Regions from separate parts of the Methylobacterium sp. WL120 genome, predicted to be linked through region 1. Evidence: riboswitches for the same ligand, from Rfam matches in the RefSeq annotation. Region 1 holds a riboswitch; each other region holds the start of a gene.
The links. Region 1 has a riboswitch for cobalamin ahead of FV229_RS12695 (TonB-dependent siderophore receptor). Riboswitches for the same ligand answer to the same signal wherever they lie in the genome.

Region 1 (4,206 bases):
GACGGCAGAGGCGGACGGGTAGCGATGGGGGCAGGCGTGCGGCGTTGGAGGAAGGGCGCGATCCGGGCGCTGAAGCTCGTCGCGCGGCCGGTGCGCCGCGCGCAGGGGCGCGGCGGCATCGTGATCGAGCCCTATCGTGGCTACGGCTCGCCCGACGAGATCTTCCTGATCGGCCGCATCTTCCGCCAGTCGCACCCCGACACCGCGCCGGGCGACGAGAGCCTGCGCACGGAATTGCGCGACATCGCCCGGCGGATCGCCCGGCGGGCCCTGAAGGGCGCCGCCGTCACCGCGCGCTTCGGCGGCGCGCAGACGCGGGTGGAGACCGACCGCGACGGCTACTTCCGCGTCCACCTCAACCCGCGATCCCTGCCCGCGGGCGACCAGGGCTGGCACGAGGTCGCGCTGACGCTGGAGGCCGAGCCGCCCGTGCAGGCGCGGGCGCTGGTGTTCGTGCCGCCGGGCGCCACCGGCTGCGTCGTCGTCAGCGACATCGACGACACGGTGATGCGCACCGGCGTCGCCAACAAGGTGAAGATGCTGTGGCGGCTGTTCGTGGAGGATGCCGAGAACCGCGTCGCCTTCCCCGGCGTCGCCGCGCTCTACCGGGCGCTCTACGTCGGCCCGGACGGCACCCAGGCCAACCCGATGCTCTACGTCTCGCGGGCGCCTTGGGGCCTCTACGAGATGCTGTCGGAGTTCTTCAAGATCCACGGCATCCCGGTCGGCCCGATCCTGTTCCTGCGCGAATGGGGGCTGTCGTGGAAGCACCCCCTCCCCCGCCGGGCCGAGGACCACAAGCGCGCGCTGATCGTCCACATGCTGTCGCTCTATCGCGACCTGCCCTTCGTGCTGATCGGCGACAGCGGCCAGCACGACCCCGAGGTGTACGGGCGGATCGTCGCCGACCATCCCGGCCGGGTGAAGGCGGTCTACATCCGCAACGTCTCGCGCGACGCCGACCGCATTAGCGAGATCGAGGCGTTGGCCCAGGTGGTGGCGGAAGCGGGCAGCCACCTCGTCATCGCCGCCGACAGCACCGCCATCGCCCGGCACGCGGCCGGCCTCGGCCTGATCGCAACGGCCGCGGTGGCGGAGGTGGCGGACGAGCACGCGTCCGGCGGCGAGCCGACGCCGGACGCCGAGACCGCCCCGCCCGGCAACCTCGGCGCGGTGCTGGGCGGCGCCGGCGGGACGCTGCCGCCGAGCGTCGTCGTCGAGGCGCCGACGCGGGACGGATCGCACGGCTGAGGGCGCATGGCGGGAGGCGCTTCACGTGTCGCCGCCGGGCCACAACCCACAGTGTCGTGATTCGAGGCGTTGACTCGACGCCTCCGCCACGGCCACTTGGCCGGGACGGTTCCCTTCGGGGATCAAAAGGGAACGCGGTGAGGACGAGGTCCGAGAGGGTCTCACCGATGCCGCGGCTGCCCCCGCAACTGTAAGCGGCGAGCCCTCCATCAACACGTCACTGGGTCACGGCACCTGGGAAGACGATGAGGGGCAGCGACCCGCGAGCCAGGAGACCTGCCGTCAGTCGTGGTCACACGCGAAACGCGTCGGGCGGGGTGCCTCGGCGGGTGTCGAGACGCGTGCGCCCGATCGGGCGGACGCGGGGCGGCCTCGTTCGCGGTGACGTGCCACCACACGCGTCCGCACGCCCCGTCCATGCCCATGCCAGCCGCGAGACCCGCGCCGACCGACGCCCACGCAGCCGCCCGGCCCGCGTGCGCCGACGGCCGCCTCGCGTTCCGGCGACCGCACGATTGTAACATTGTTACATTTGTGGTCGATACCCGGGCAGGCAGGCCGTCGCGCCGCGCCGTCAGAGCCGCAACCGATCCATGTTCGTTTTCCGGAAATCCCCACGATCCTCCGGGCGCACGACCCGTCGCCTGCTGCTGGCCGCCACGGCGTTCGCCGCGTCCGGCCTTCCCCGGGAGGCCGGCGCACAGCCGGCCGCGGGCGAGCCGTCGAGCGTCCTGCTCGACACCCTGACGGTGTCCGGCGACGGCGTCGGCCCGACCCGCGCGGCGCCGGTCGGCCTCAACCTGCGCACGCCCGATCGCGGCGCGAGCCGCCTCGGCCTCACGCCGCTGGAGACCCCCGGCAGCGTCGACATCATCTCCGGCGAGACCGCGCGCCTGCGCGGGCAAGACACGGTCGCCGAGGCCGTGACGCAGAACGCCACCGGCATCACCACCATCGCCGCGCCGGGCAACGGCAACGGCGCCTTCACCAGCCGCGGGTTCTCGGGGCCGAACTCGATTCAGCAGCTCTACGACGGCACGCGACTGTTCGTCGGCGCCAACACCGTGACCTTCCCGTTCGACACCTGGAACGTCGAGCGCATCGAGGTGCTGCGCGGGCCGGCCTCGGTGCTCTACGGCGACGGGGCGATCGGCGGCGTGATCAACGTCGTGACGAAGAAGCCGACCTTCACGCCCGTCAACGTGGTGCGGGCCGGGGTCGGCTCGGACGGCATCGCGCGGCTCGCGCTCGATTCCGGCGGCCCGATCGGCGACGCGGTCGCCTACCGCCTCAACGTCAGCGGGAACCGCGCCGGCGGCTGGATGAGCCCGGAGGGCGACTTCCGCAACCTCGCGGTCTCGGGCGCGCTCCTGCTGCAGGCGACGCCCGACCTCGCCTTCACCCTGAGTCACGACCTCGGCTACCAGGAGCCGGCGCGCTACTGGGGGACGCCGCTCGTCGAGGGGCGCATCTTGGACCGCATCCGGTTCAGCAACTACAACGTCCACGACTCCAAGATCACCTGGGCGGACAACTGGACTCAGTTCAAGACCGAGTGGACGCCGAGCGCCGACGTCACAATCCGCAACACCGCCTACCGGCTGCAGAGCCGGCGCCATTGGCTCGACGTCGAGACCTACGCCTTCAACCGCACCACCGGCCTGGTCGACCGGAGCGACTACACCGAGATCTACCATCAACAGGAGCAGGTCGGGAACCGGTTCGACGCCGCGTTCAAGGGCACGCTGCTCGGCTTCCGCAACGAACTCCTGGCCGGCTTCGACGTGAACCACGTCGACTTCCGCCACACCAACAACTTCTCCACCGTGGGCGCCGGCCTCGTCACCAGCGTGCCGCTGGTGGGCTACGATCCGGGGCTGTTTCCGGTGAACGGCCGCGCGAGCCCGGCCTACGCCACCAGCACCGACCAGGCCTCGGTCTTCGCCGAGAACCGGCTGATCCTGTCGGACCGGCTGTCGTTCCTCAGCGGCGTCCGCTTCGACGCCTCGAACCTGCAACGCGAGAACCTCGTGAGCAACGCGCAGTTCGAGAAGGCCTACCAGGGGCTCGGCTACCGCTTCGGGCTGGTGTTCAACCCGACGCCGGACACCGCGCTCTACGCGCAGGTCGCCACCGCCACCGACCCGGTCAACAGCCTGATCACGCTGTCGCAGTCGCTGTCCGGCTTCAAGCTCTCCACCGGCGAGCAGGTCGAGGTCGGCGCCAAGGGGGTGTTCTGGGACGGCCGGGGCGAGTGGACGCTCGCCGGCTACCGCATCGTCAAGGACAACCTGATCTCGGCGGTGCCGGGCCAGCCGAACGTCGCGACCCAGGTCGGGCGGCAATCCTCCACGGGCGTCGAGGCCGCGTTCTCGCTGCAGGTGACGCCGCTCTGGCGGCTCGACGCCAACCTCGCCCTGCTGCGGGCGCAGTACGACACCTTCGACCAGACGGTGGACGGCGCGACCGTCTCCTATGCCGGCAAGCAGCCGATCGACGTGCCCGAGCGCGTCGCCAACCTCTGGGTCAACTACGCCTTCGCGCCGCGCTGGGAGGCGCGGGTCGGGTTCCAGTATGTCGGCGAGGTGTTCAGCGACTTCGGCAACACCGCGCGGCGCCCGGCCTACGGCCTGGTCAACCTCGGCCTCGACCATCAGGTCACGCCGGCCTCGCGCCTGTCGTTCCGCGTCTTCAACCTGTTCGACAAGGTCTACGCGATCAGCGGCAACGCGGTGGACGGCGTCGGCACGAACTGGCTGCTCGGGCGCCCGCGCTCGGTCGAAGTCGCCTTCACGACGGCGTTCTGAGATGGCGTCCTCCGCACGCGCCTTGGCGAAGGCCGGCAAGCGCTGGCTGCATCTCGGCCACCGCTGGCTCGGCATCGCCACCGGCCTGTTCTTCGCGATGTGGTTCGCGAGCGGCGCGGTGATGATGTACGTCGCCTACCCCACGCTC
Region 2 (4,206 bases), on a different contig from region 1:
GAGCGAAGGGCCGGGACGCGCTGTCGAAGCCGGTGTTGGGGCGGAACGAGGCGGCGACGTTGCCGTAGAGGGCCAGGAACGACAGCGGCTGGTAGACGAGGCCGGCCCGCGGCGAGAAGCCGGTACGGTCCTGCTCGGTCCGTTCGTTCGCGACCTTGTCGCGGAAGGTCTGGTTGTAGAAGTCGGTGCGGTTGCCCAGCAGCAGCTTCCATTCCGGGCTGAGCGCGATCTGGTCCTGGAGGTAGACCGCCGTGTTGCCGACGTTCTCGCTGGCGCTGTAGCGGCGCGTGAACGGAGGCTTGGCCTGCCCGTAGACCGGGTTGAACAGGTCGATGGCGAAGGGGTCGAGGCGCGGGGTCGAGCGCAGGAGGTTCTCGGTGCTGTTGTAGCGCTCGTGCTCCAGGCCGAGCAGCAGGGTGTGGGCGATGGGCCCGGTCTCGAAGCGCCCGACGAGTTCGGCCTGGCCGATGGCGACGCCCCAGGTGAAGTCGTGCTGGCGGAACTCGCGCAGCAGCGTTCGCCCGTCGTCGAGGATCCCGGTCGCGCCGGTCTGCACGCCGGTGAGGCTACCGGTGTTAAGGTGCGTGGCGACTCGCAAATGCCAGTCGGTGTTGAAGGCGTGCTCCAGCCGCACCTGCAGCAGCGCGCTCTCGGACACGGAATCGTCGCCCGGCTCGCCGAAGAAGCGTGAGCGCGGGACGAGGCCGAGGCGGTTGTTCACCGCGACAGTGCCGCGGTCGAAGGTCTGGCGGTTGCGCAGGTACTGCGCCTCGAACGTGATCTTGGTGTCGGGGGTGACCTGCCAGCTCACCACCGGCGCGAGCAGCACCCGATCGCCGTCGACGAAATCTCGAAAGCTGTCCTGGCGGGCGAGCGCGCCGTTGAAGCGATAGAGGACGCTGCCGTCCTCGCTCAACGCACCGCCGGCATCGACCGTGGTGCGGGCGGTGCCGAAGCTGCCGAACAGCGTGCCCATCTCGACGAAGGGTCGGGCTACGGGCTGCTTGGTGAGGATGTTGACGGTGCCGCCCGGATCGCTGCGGCCGTAGAGGGCTCCGGCCGGGCCCTTCAGGACCTCGATGGACTGGACGTTCTGGGTGTCGGGGGCGCCGTTGTAGCCGCGGGCGATGTTGAAGCCGTTCTGGAAGATATCCTGGGTTGCGAAGCCGCGCACCGAGTACAGGGCGAGGTTCTGGGCGCCGAAGTCGTTCTGTTTGCCGACGCCGGGCACGTAGTCGAGCGCGCGCTCGACGCGGGTCGCGGCTGTGTCAATCAGGACTTCCCGGGGGATTACGTCGACCTGCTGCGGTAGGTCGAGGCGGGGCGTGATCGTCTTGGTGCCGCTGTAGAGCTCCGGCACCCGGTAGGTCGGCGTGGCGGTGAGGGTCCCCTCGACCGAGAGCGCGTCGAGCACCACGGCGGTCTCCTCAGAGCGCGCCCCCTGGGCTGCGACGGCGGTGGGGATCGCGCAGGACAGGGCCAGCACGGACATCAGCGGGATGGACGGTGAACGGGACACGTTGATGGGCCTCGGGCGACGGCAGTGGCACGTCACCGCGAACGAGGCCGAACCACGCGCAGTGCGCATGCTTCCGCACCCGCCGGGGCACCCCGCCCAGCGTGTCTCGCGTGTGACCACGACTGACGGCAGGTCTCCTGGCTCGCGGGTCACTGCCCTTCACCGTCTTCCCGAGCGAGGCCGCTCAGTGACGTCGGTGGCGAAGGGCTCGCCGCTTACAGTTGCGGGGGCAGCCGCGGCGTTGGGGCTACCCCCGCACCGCGTTCCCTTTTGATCCTCCGGGGAGGAACCGTCACGGCCGAGCTAACATGCCGACGCCCATGCCCGTCAACGGACCAAGTGCAATGCACGAGGGGTTATGCCCTGCCGGCAACACCTGGGAAGACGGATCGCGCACTCCGTCCGTCAGGTCAGGACCTCGACCTGCTGCGGCGGCAAGCTACGCCACCAAGCGTCCGGGGATCGGAAAACCTCGTAGGTGAACCGGAGGACCTCATCCGGCTGGCGATGCGACGGGTCCACCCGACCACGCTCCGCGTTGCGGGACTTCAGGATCTCCCACGGCACGTCGAACACTTTCCACTCCACGGTGAGTCCGTGTCGGGCGACGATCCCGAGCTCGCGCTCGAACACGGGTCTGGTGAGATGGGTGTCCGCCATCACCACGCTGAAGCCGTTCGTCAGGGCGGCATCCAGGGCCGCTTCCTTGACCCGGTGCAGGAGGTCCCGGGCCGCATCGTCATGTGAGCCCTGCCTGAGTTCCCAGTAGACCTGCCGGTGCGGCGGCCAGAGGGTCTGCCGGAAGTCGTCGAGGGTGAGGTGAACCCAGCCGGCGAGAGGGTCGAAGCGGCGGGCGTAGGTCGTCTTCCCCGCGCCCGGGCAGCCGATCAGGCCGATCACCCTCTGCGGTGCCCCCGGACGATTCCTGCCGGGCACCGTCCGGGTCACGGTCAGGCCGTCGCCTCCGCATCCTCGTCGTCGCTCGCCGAGCCCTCGATGATCTCGCCCCGTAGGTAACGAGCCTGGGCCTCGGCGACCCGCCGTGCGCCCTGGGCGTGGCGGGTCGACACCGTGCCGCCGGGCGCCTCGGGCCCGCCGCGCTTGATGGCCACGAGTTCCGGATCACCCCAATGGTCGAGCATCGCCTGGAACGCTTCGTAGCGGCCGGCATCGAAGGCGATGCGGTCGCCCATCATGTCCTTGTAGGGGTGCGCCGGGTGCAGGCCTCCGCAGGGGACCCAGCCCGCCGGGATCGGCGTCGTGGCGGCATGGGTCCGACCGCTGCGCAGGAGCTTGGGCAGCACATGCGTATGCGGACCTTCAGGACTGGTACCGCCGGGGCCCGGGATCGGAGCATAGACCTCGACGCGCCCGACCCGCGCCAGGAACACCCGGTGCGGGCTCATGGCGACGAGATGCGACCCGATGGGGTTTGCGTGGTCGAACAGGGGCATGCCGACGCCGGCCCGCAGCCGCTCGACGGCCTCCGGATCGCGCACCCGCACACAGGCATCCACGGCGAGCAGGCCGAGGCCGAGGTCGAACAGGATGCCGTCGCGATCCTCGACCCGGGCGGCGTTCCGGTCGGGCCCGAGTTCCGTCACCACGGTCCTGCGGTTCATCGCGCAGGTCGCCTCCGGCAGGCAAAGCGCGATGGCGTGGTTCCAGCCGGACGAAACGGCCGTCTCGTAGGCGACGGGCCGCAGGTCGGAGCTCGGGGTCAGGGCGATGGCCCCGCGCGCGGTCGCAAGTCCCAGGCGATCGTCAGGGAGGGCCAGGACAGGCTCGTCCGGATCGCGCATGAACTCGGCGATGGCACCGAAGCTGCCCAGGCTCCAGGCCGTGGTCGGATCGGCCAGTGCAGCGCGCAGAAGGGCGACGGTGGCATCAGGGCTGGTGGGGGAAGGCTGCATCGATCTCCTCCGGATGTGGCCCTGAACGGCTCCAGGGCAGGATATAGGCGGTTCCGTCCGGTCCAGCCCCTCGGCACGCCGTGACGCCGAAGACGTCCGAGAGCAGCCGGTCGGTCAACGCAACGTCCGGGTGTCCATCGGCAGTGACACGTCCCTCGCCCAGGACCACGATCCGGTCGCAGAATCGGGCCGCGAGGGAGAGGTCGTGCAGGACGGCGACGACGCCGGTGCCGGCCAGGGCCACGCTCCGCAACAACGTCATGGCGTCGAGTTGGTGGGCAGGGTCGAGGGCGGTGATCGGTTCGTCGGCCAACAACCATTCCGCTTCGACGGCAAGCGCCCGCGCCAGCAACACGCGCATCCGCTCGCCCGAGGACAGGGTCGGTTCGGTCCGCTCGGCGAAGCGCGCGACGTCGGTCCGTGTCATCGCTCGGTTTATTGCGGCGTGATCGGTGCCATCGAGGCCACCGAACGCGCGTCGATGCGGCAGCCTGCCGAGGGCGACGAGGTCACGCACCTGCATCGGCCAACCGGCCCCCGCGCCCTGGAACAGGACCGCGATGCGCTTGGCGCGCGCGTCGCGGGAGATGCCCTTGAGCGGCATACCGTCGAGATCCACGCGGCCCTTGGTCGGGGCGACCAAGCCCGCGAGGGTGCGCAGGAGGGTGGTCTTGCCAGCGCCGTTCGGACCGACCAGACCGACGAGGATCCCGCGTTCCAGGGACAGGGTGATATCCGAGAGGATGACACGCCCGCCGAGGCGGACATCGAGAG
Region 3 (4,206 bases), on a different contig from region 1:
TGTGGATCGACGGCGCGACGCCCGCCGCCCGCGCCTGCAGCGCCTGCGCCCGCCCGATCTCGCCGCCGTCGGCGGTGACGGCGGCGTTGTTCGACATGTTCTGCGGCTTGAACGGGCGCACGCGCAGCCCGCGCCGGGTGAAGGCCCGCGCGAGCCCGGCGACGATCAGCGACTTGCCGACGTCGGAGCCGGTGCCCTGGATCATCAGGGCGCGGGTCATGCCGTCACCGAAGGCATGGCGAAGGAAGAAAGATGTCCTTCCTGCTTCCGCGCGGCATAAGCTCGCCAGAAAGCGGAACGATTGGATGCAATGAAGCGAACGATCAGAGTGCTTCCTGAAAATCGGAACCACGCCGTCGTGCAAAGCGACGGCGACCATTTCGCCACTGATACGATCGTGCACCCGACCCTGATCGCCCTGCTCGACGGGCTTCCATCGCTCGATCGCGAAGGCGATATCGAGCCTGTCGATCGGTCAGAGCCGGACCCAGTGGATTTGTAGGCCGATGCTTGCGCGGCGCTCGCACATTGCCCGCATTCGCGAACAACGGCCGCGAGTTCGACTGCGTCGAAAATTTGCGCATCGAGGACTGGCTGGCCTGACAGGCGCACCACGCCGCGCCGACGACCGATCAAAACTCGATGCCCTCCTGCGCCTTCACGCCCGCTGCGAAGTGGTGCTTCACGCTGCCCATCTCGGTGACCAGGTCGGCGGCTTCGATCAGCGCGGGCTTGGCGTTGCGGCCGGTGACGACGACGTGGAGGTCCGGGCGGCGGGCCTTGAGCGTCGCGACCACCGCATCGAGGTCGAGGTAGTCGTAGCGCAGCGCGATGTTGAGCTCGTCGAGGATGAGCAGGCGGATGCCGGGGTCGGCCATCAGGTCGGTCGCCTGGTTCCAGGCGTTGAGGCAGGCGGCGATGTCGCGAGCCTTGTCTTGCGTCTCCCAGGTGAAGCCCTCGCCCATGGCGTGCCACGCGACCCGGTCGCCGAAGACCTTGAGCGCATGCGCCTCGCCGGTGTCCCAGGCGCCCTTGATGAACTGCACGATGCCGACCCGGTGCCCGCGTCCGAGCATGCGGAGCGCAAGGCCGAGCGCCGCCGTGGTCTTACCCTTGCCGGGGCCGGTGTTGACGATGAGGAGCCCCTTCTCGATCGTCTTGGCCGCCACCTCGGCGTCCTGGACCGCCTTGCGCTTCTCCATCTTCTCGCGATGGCGCGTCGCGTCGTCGGGCTTCACGTCGTCGGGCTTGGCGTCGTCGGTCATGACGTTCCCTGCGGTTTCACGGTCAGCGGCAACCCGGCGACCGTCAGCACGACGCGGTCGCATTCGGCCGCGAGGGCCTGGTGGAGGCGCCCGGCCGCGTCGCGGAAGCGGCGGGCGAGCGCGTTGTCCGGGACGATCCCGAGGCCGACCTCGTTCGAGACCAGCACGAGGGGGCCCCGCGCCGCCCGGCAGGCGACGACTAGCGCCTGCGTCTCGGCGTCGAGGTCGGCGTCGGCGAGGATCAGGTTCGTGAGCCACAGCGTGAGGCAGTCGACCAGCACCGGTCCCGGCGCGTCGGCGATCGCCGCCGCCAGCGCCGTCGGCACGTCCCGCGTGATCCAGTCGCCGGACCGGCGGGACCGATGGAGGGCGATCCGCGCGCGCATCTCGTCGTCCCAGGCCTGCGCCGTTGCGAGGTAGAACCAGGGGCCGGGCGCCGCCTCGATCAGCCTCTCGGCGTAGGCGCTCTTGCCCGAGCGCGCACCGCCGAGCACGAGGGTCGTCCGAGGCGCGGCCTGTTGCATGGCGAAGACCCATGCCCCAACCGTGGCGTGCCCGTCAAAGCCTCCGTTGTGCGGGTGCGCCGGACAGGCTATGGCTGGTGGAGACGGTGCCCCGGAGACGGGGTGAAAAGGGAATGCGGTGAGGGGAAACCCGATACCGCGGCTGCCCCCGCAACTGTGAGCGGTTAGCTCCTGCCCTCGGCCACCGATGTTTCGGGAAGGCGGCAGGCGCGGCGATCCGCGAGCCAGGAGACCTGCCGTCCCCCGCGCTTTCTCGAACGCCGCCGGCGGGGCGGCCGGAGATGTTGTCGACATGACCACCCAGACCCTCACCCAGACCGGCACCCGCGCGAACGAAGGCTTCGTCGGCATCGCCGTCGCCGCCATGCTCGGCCTCGGGCTCGTGTTCCTCGCCGGCTTCTCGCCCGCCTCGGCGCTGCACAACGCGGCGCACGACTTCCGGCACACGCAGAACTTCCCCTGCCATTGACCGCCTGAACCCAGGCGCTCCCATGCTCATCCGGCTCCTGTCGGCGGCGCTCGCCGCCGGCTTCCTCGCGGCCGTCCTGGTGACGGGCCTCGAACTCGCGCTCACCTCGCCGCTGATCATCGCGGCCGAGCGCTACGAGACCCAGGCCACCCCCGGCTCCGCAGCCGCCATCGCCCCGATGCCCGATCGCCTGCCGATCGTGCTGGCGCATGCCGGGCACGACCACGACTCCAAGGCCGCACCCGAGTGGCAGCCGGGCGCGGGCCTGCCGCGCATGCTGTTCACCGGGCTCGCGACCCTCGTCGGCGGGATCGGCTACGCGCTGCTGCTCGGCGCGGTGATGCTGGCGACCGGCCGCGAGCCGTCGCCCGAACGCGGCCTCGCCTTCGCGGTGGCCGGCTTCCTCGCCGTGGCGCTCGCGCCTGCGCTCGGACTGCCGCCGGAGCTGCCCGGTAGCGAGGCGGCTCCCCTGGTCGCGCGCCAGGTCTGGTGGCTGATGACCGCCGCCGCCACCGCGATGGGGATCTACCTCATCGCGATCCGCCGGGTGCCGATCACGATCCTCGGCGGACTTGTGCTCATCGTCGCGCCGCATCTGGCCGGCGCGCCGGAGGCGGCGGCGACGCCCTCCGAGCTTCCCGCCGGCCTCGCCGCGCAGTTCGCCGCGCGCTCGCTCGCCATCGCCTTCGTGTTCTGGGCGGTGATCGGGCTGGCGTTCGGCCGCGCGTGGCAGACCTTCGGGCCGAAGACCGCGGCAGGCGCCCGTGGCTGACACGGTCCTCTACGTCTGCACCACCTGCCGCATGGAAGGCGACGCACCGGACGGCCCGCGTGCCGGCGCCCGCCTGCTCGACGCGCTGCGCGCGCTGCCGGCGCCCGACGGGGTGACGATCGAGGCGGTCGAGTGCCTCTCCGTCTGCAAGCGGCCCTGCACCGTCGCGGTGGCGGCGGAGGATCGCTGGACCTACGTCTACGGCGACCTCGACCCCGCGGAGTCGGCACGCATCATCCTCGACGGCGTCGGGCTCTACGCCGGCACGCCCGACGGGATCGTGCCTTGGAAGCAGCGCCCGCAAGAGTTCCGCAAGGGCGTCGTCGCCCGCATCCCCCCGTTTCCGCCGCGCGCGGCCTGAGCCATCGGCGAGATCCCCATGACCATCGTTGCGAAGATCCCCTGCACCATCGTCACCGGCTTCCTCGGTGCCGGAAAGACGACGCTGGTGCGCCACGTGGTCGAGAACGCGGGCGGGCGCCGGCTCGCGATCCTGGTCAACGAGTTCGGCGACGTCGGCTTCGACAAGTCGTTCCTGGCCGCCTGCGGCATCGAGGGCTGCACCGAGGATTCGATCGTCGAGCTGCCCAACGGCTGCATCTGCTGCACCGTCGCCGACGACTTCGTGCCGGCGATGACGGCGCTCCTCGACCGCCCGAACCCGCCCGAGCACATCCTGATCGAGACCTCCGGCCTCGCCCTGCCGAAGCCCCTGGTCCAGGCCTTCCAGTGGCCGGCGATCCGCTCGCGGGTGACCGTGGACGGCGTCGTCGCGGTGGTGGACGGGCCGGCGGTGGCGTCCGGCGCCTTCGCCGAGGACCCCGAGGCGCTGGCGAACCAGCGCGCCGCCGACACGGCCGTGGACCACGACAACCCGCTGGAAGAGGTGTTCGAGGACCAGCTCCTTTGCGCCGACCTCGTCGTGCTCAACAAGGCTGACATGATGGACGCCGCCGGCCTCGCCGCAGTCCGGGCCGAGGTGGAGAGCCAGCTTCCCCGCGCGGTGAAGGTGGTCGAGACCGCCCACGGGCGGATCGACCCGCGCGTGCTGCTCGGCCTCCAGGCCGCCGCCGAGGACGACCTCGACGCGCGCCCCTCGCATCACGGCGAGGGCGAGGACCACGACCACGACGACTTCGAGACCGTGGCGCTCCCGGTCCGCACCGCGATCACCGC

Region 2: another riboswitch for cobalamin. It lies ahead of FV229_RS00280 (TonB-dependent siderophore receptor); the one in region 1 lies ahead of FV229_RS12695 (TonB-dependent siderophore receptor).
Region 3: another riboswitch for cobalamin. It lies ahead of FV229_RS21665 (CbtB-domain containing protein); the one in region 1 lies ahead of FV229_RS12695 (TonB-dependent siderophore receptor).

What each region holds. Positions count from the first base shown of each region.
Region 1 is NZ_VRUT01000058.1:4,584-8,789, reverse strand. Features, by position in the region: gene FV229_RS12700 (phosphatase domain-containing protein) at 25-1,251, shown strand; cobalamin riboswitch at 1,341-1,550, shown strand; gene FV229_RS12695 (TonB-dependent siderophore receptor) at 1,845-4,058, shown strand; gene FV229_RS12690 (PepSY domain-containing protein) at 4,060-4,206, shown strand, end outside.
Region 2 is NZ_VRUT01000001.1:53,876-58,081, reverse strand. Features, by position in the region: gene FV229_RS00280 (TonB-dependent siderophore receptor) at 1-1,519, opposite strand, end outside; cobalamin riboswitch at 1,629-1,828, opposite strand; gene FV229_RS00275 (AAA family ATPase) at 1,925-2,419, opposite strand; gene FV229_RS00270 (hypothetical protein) at 2,470-3,432, opposite strand; gene FV229_RS00265 (ABC transporter ATP-binding protein) at 3,407-4,206, opposite strand, start outside.
Region 3 is NZ_VRUT01000151.1:4,395-8,600, forward strand. Features, by position in the region: gene FV229_RS21645 (cobyric acid synthase) at 1-220, opposite strand, end outside; gene FV229_RS21650 (hypothetical protein) at 311-502, shown strand; gene cobO (cob(I)yrinic acid a,c-diamide adenosyltransferase) at 633-1,265, opposite strand; gene cobU (bifunctional adenosylcobinamide kinase/adenosylcobinamide-phosphate guanylyltransferase) at 1,262-1,789, opposite strand; cobalamin riboswitch at 1,857-2,045, shown strand; gene FV229_RS21665 (CbtB-domain containing protein) at 2,082-2,258, shown strand; gene FV229_RS21670 (CbtA family protein) at 2,281-3,030, shown strand; gene FV229_RS21675 (DUF1636 domain-containing protein) at 3,023-3,391, shown strand; gene cobW (cobalamin biosynthesis protein CobW) at 3,410-4,206, shown strand, end outside.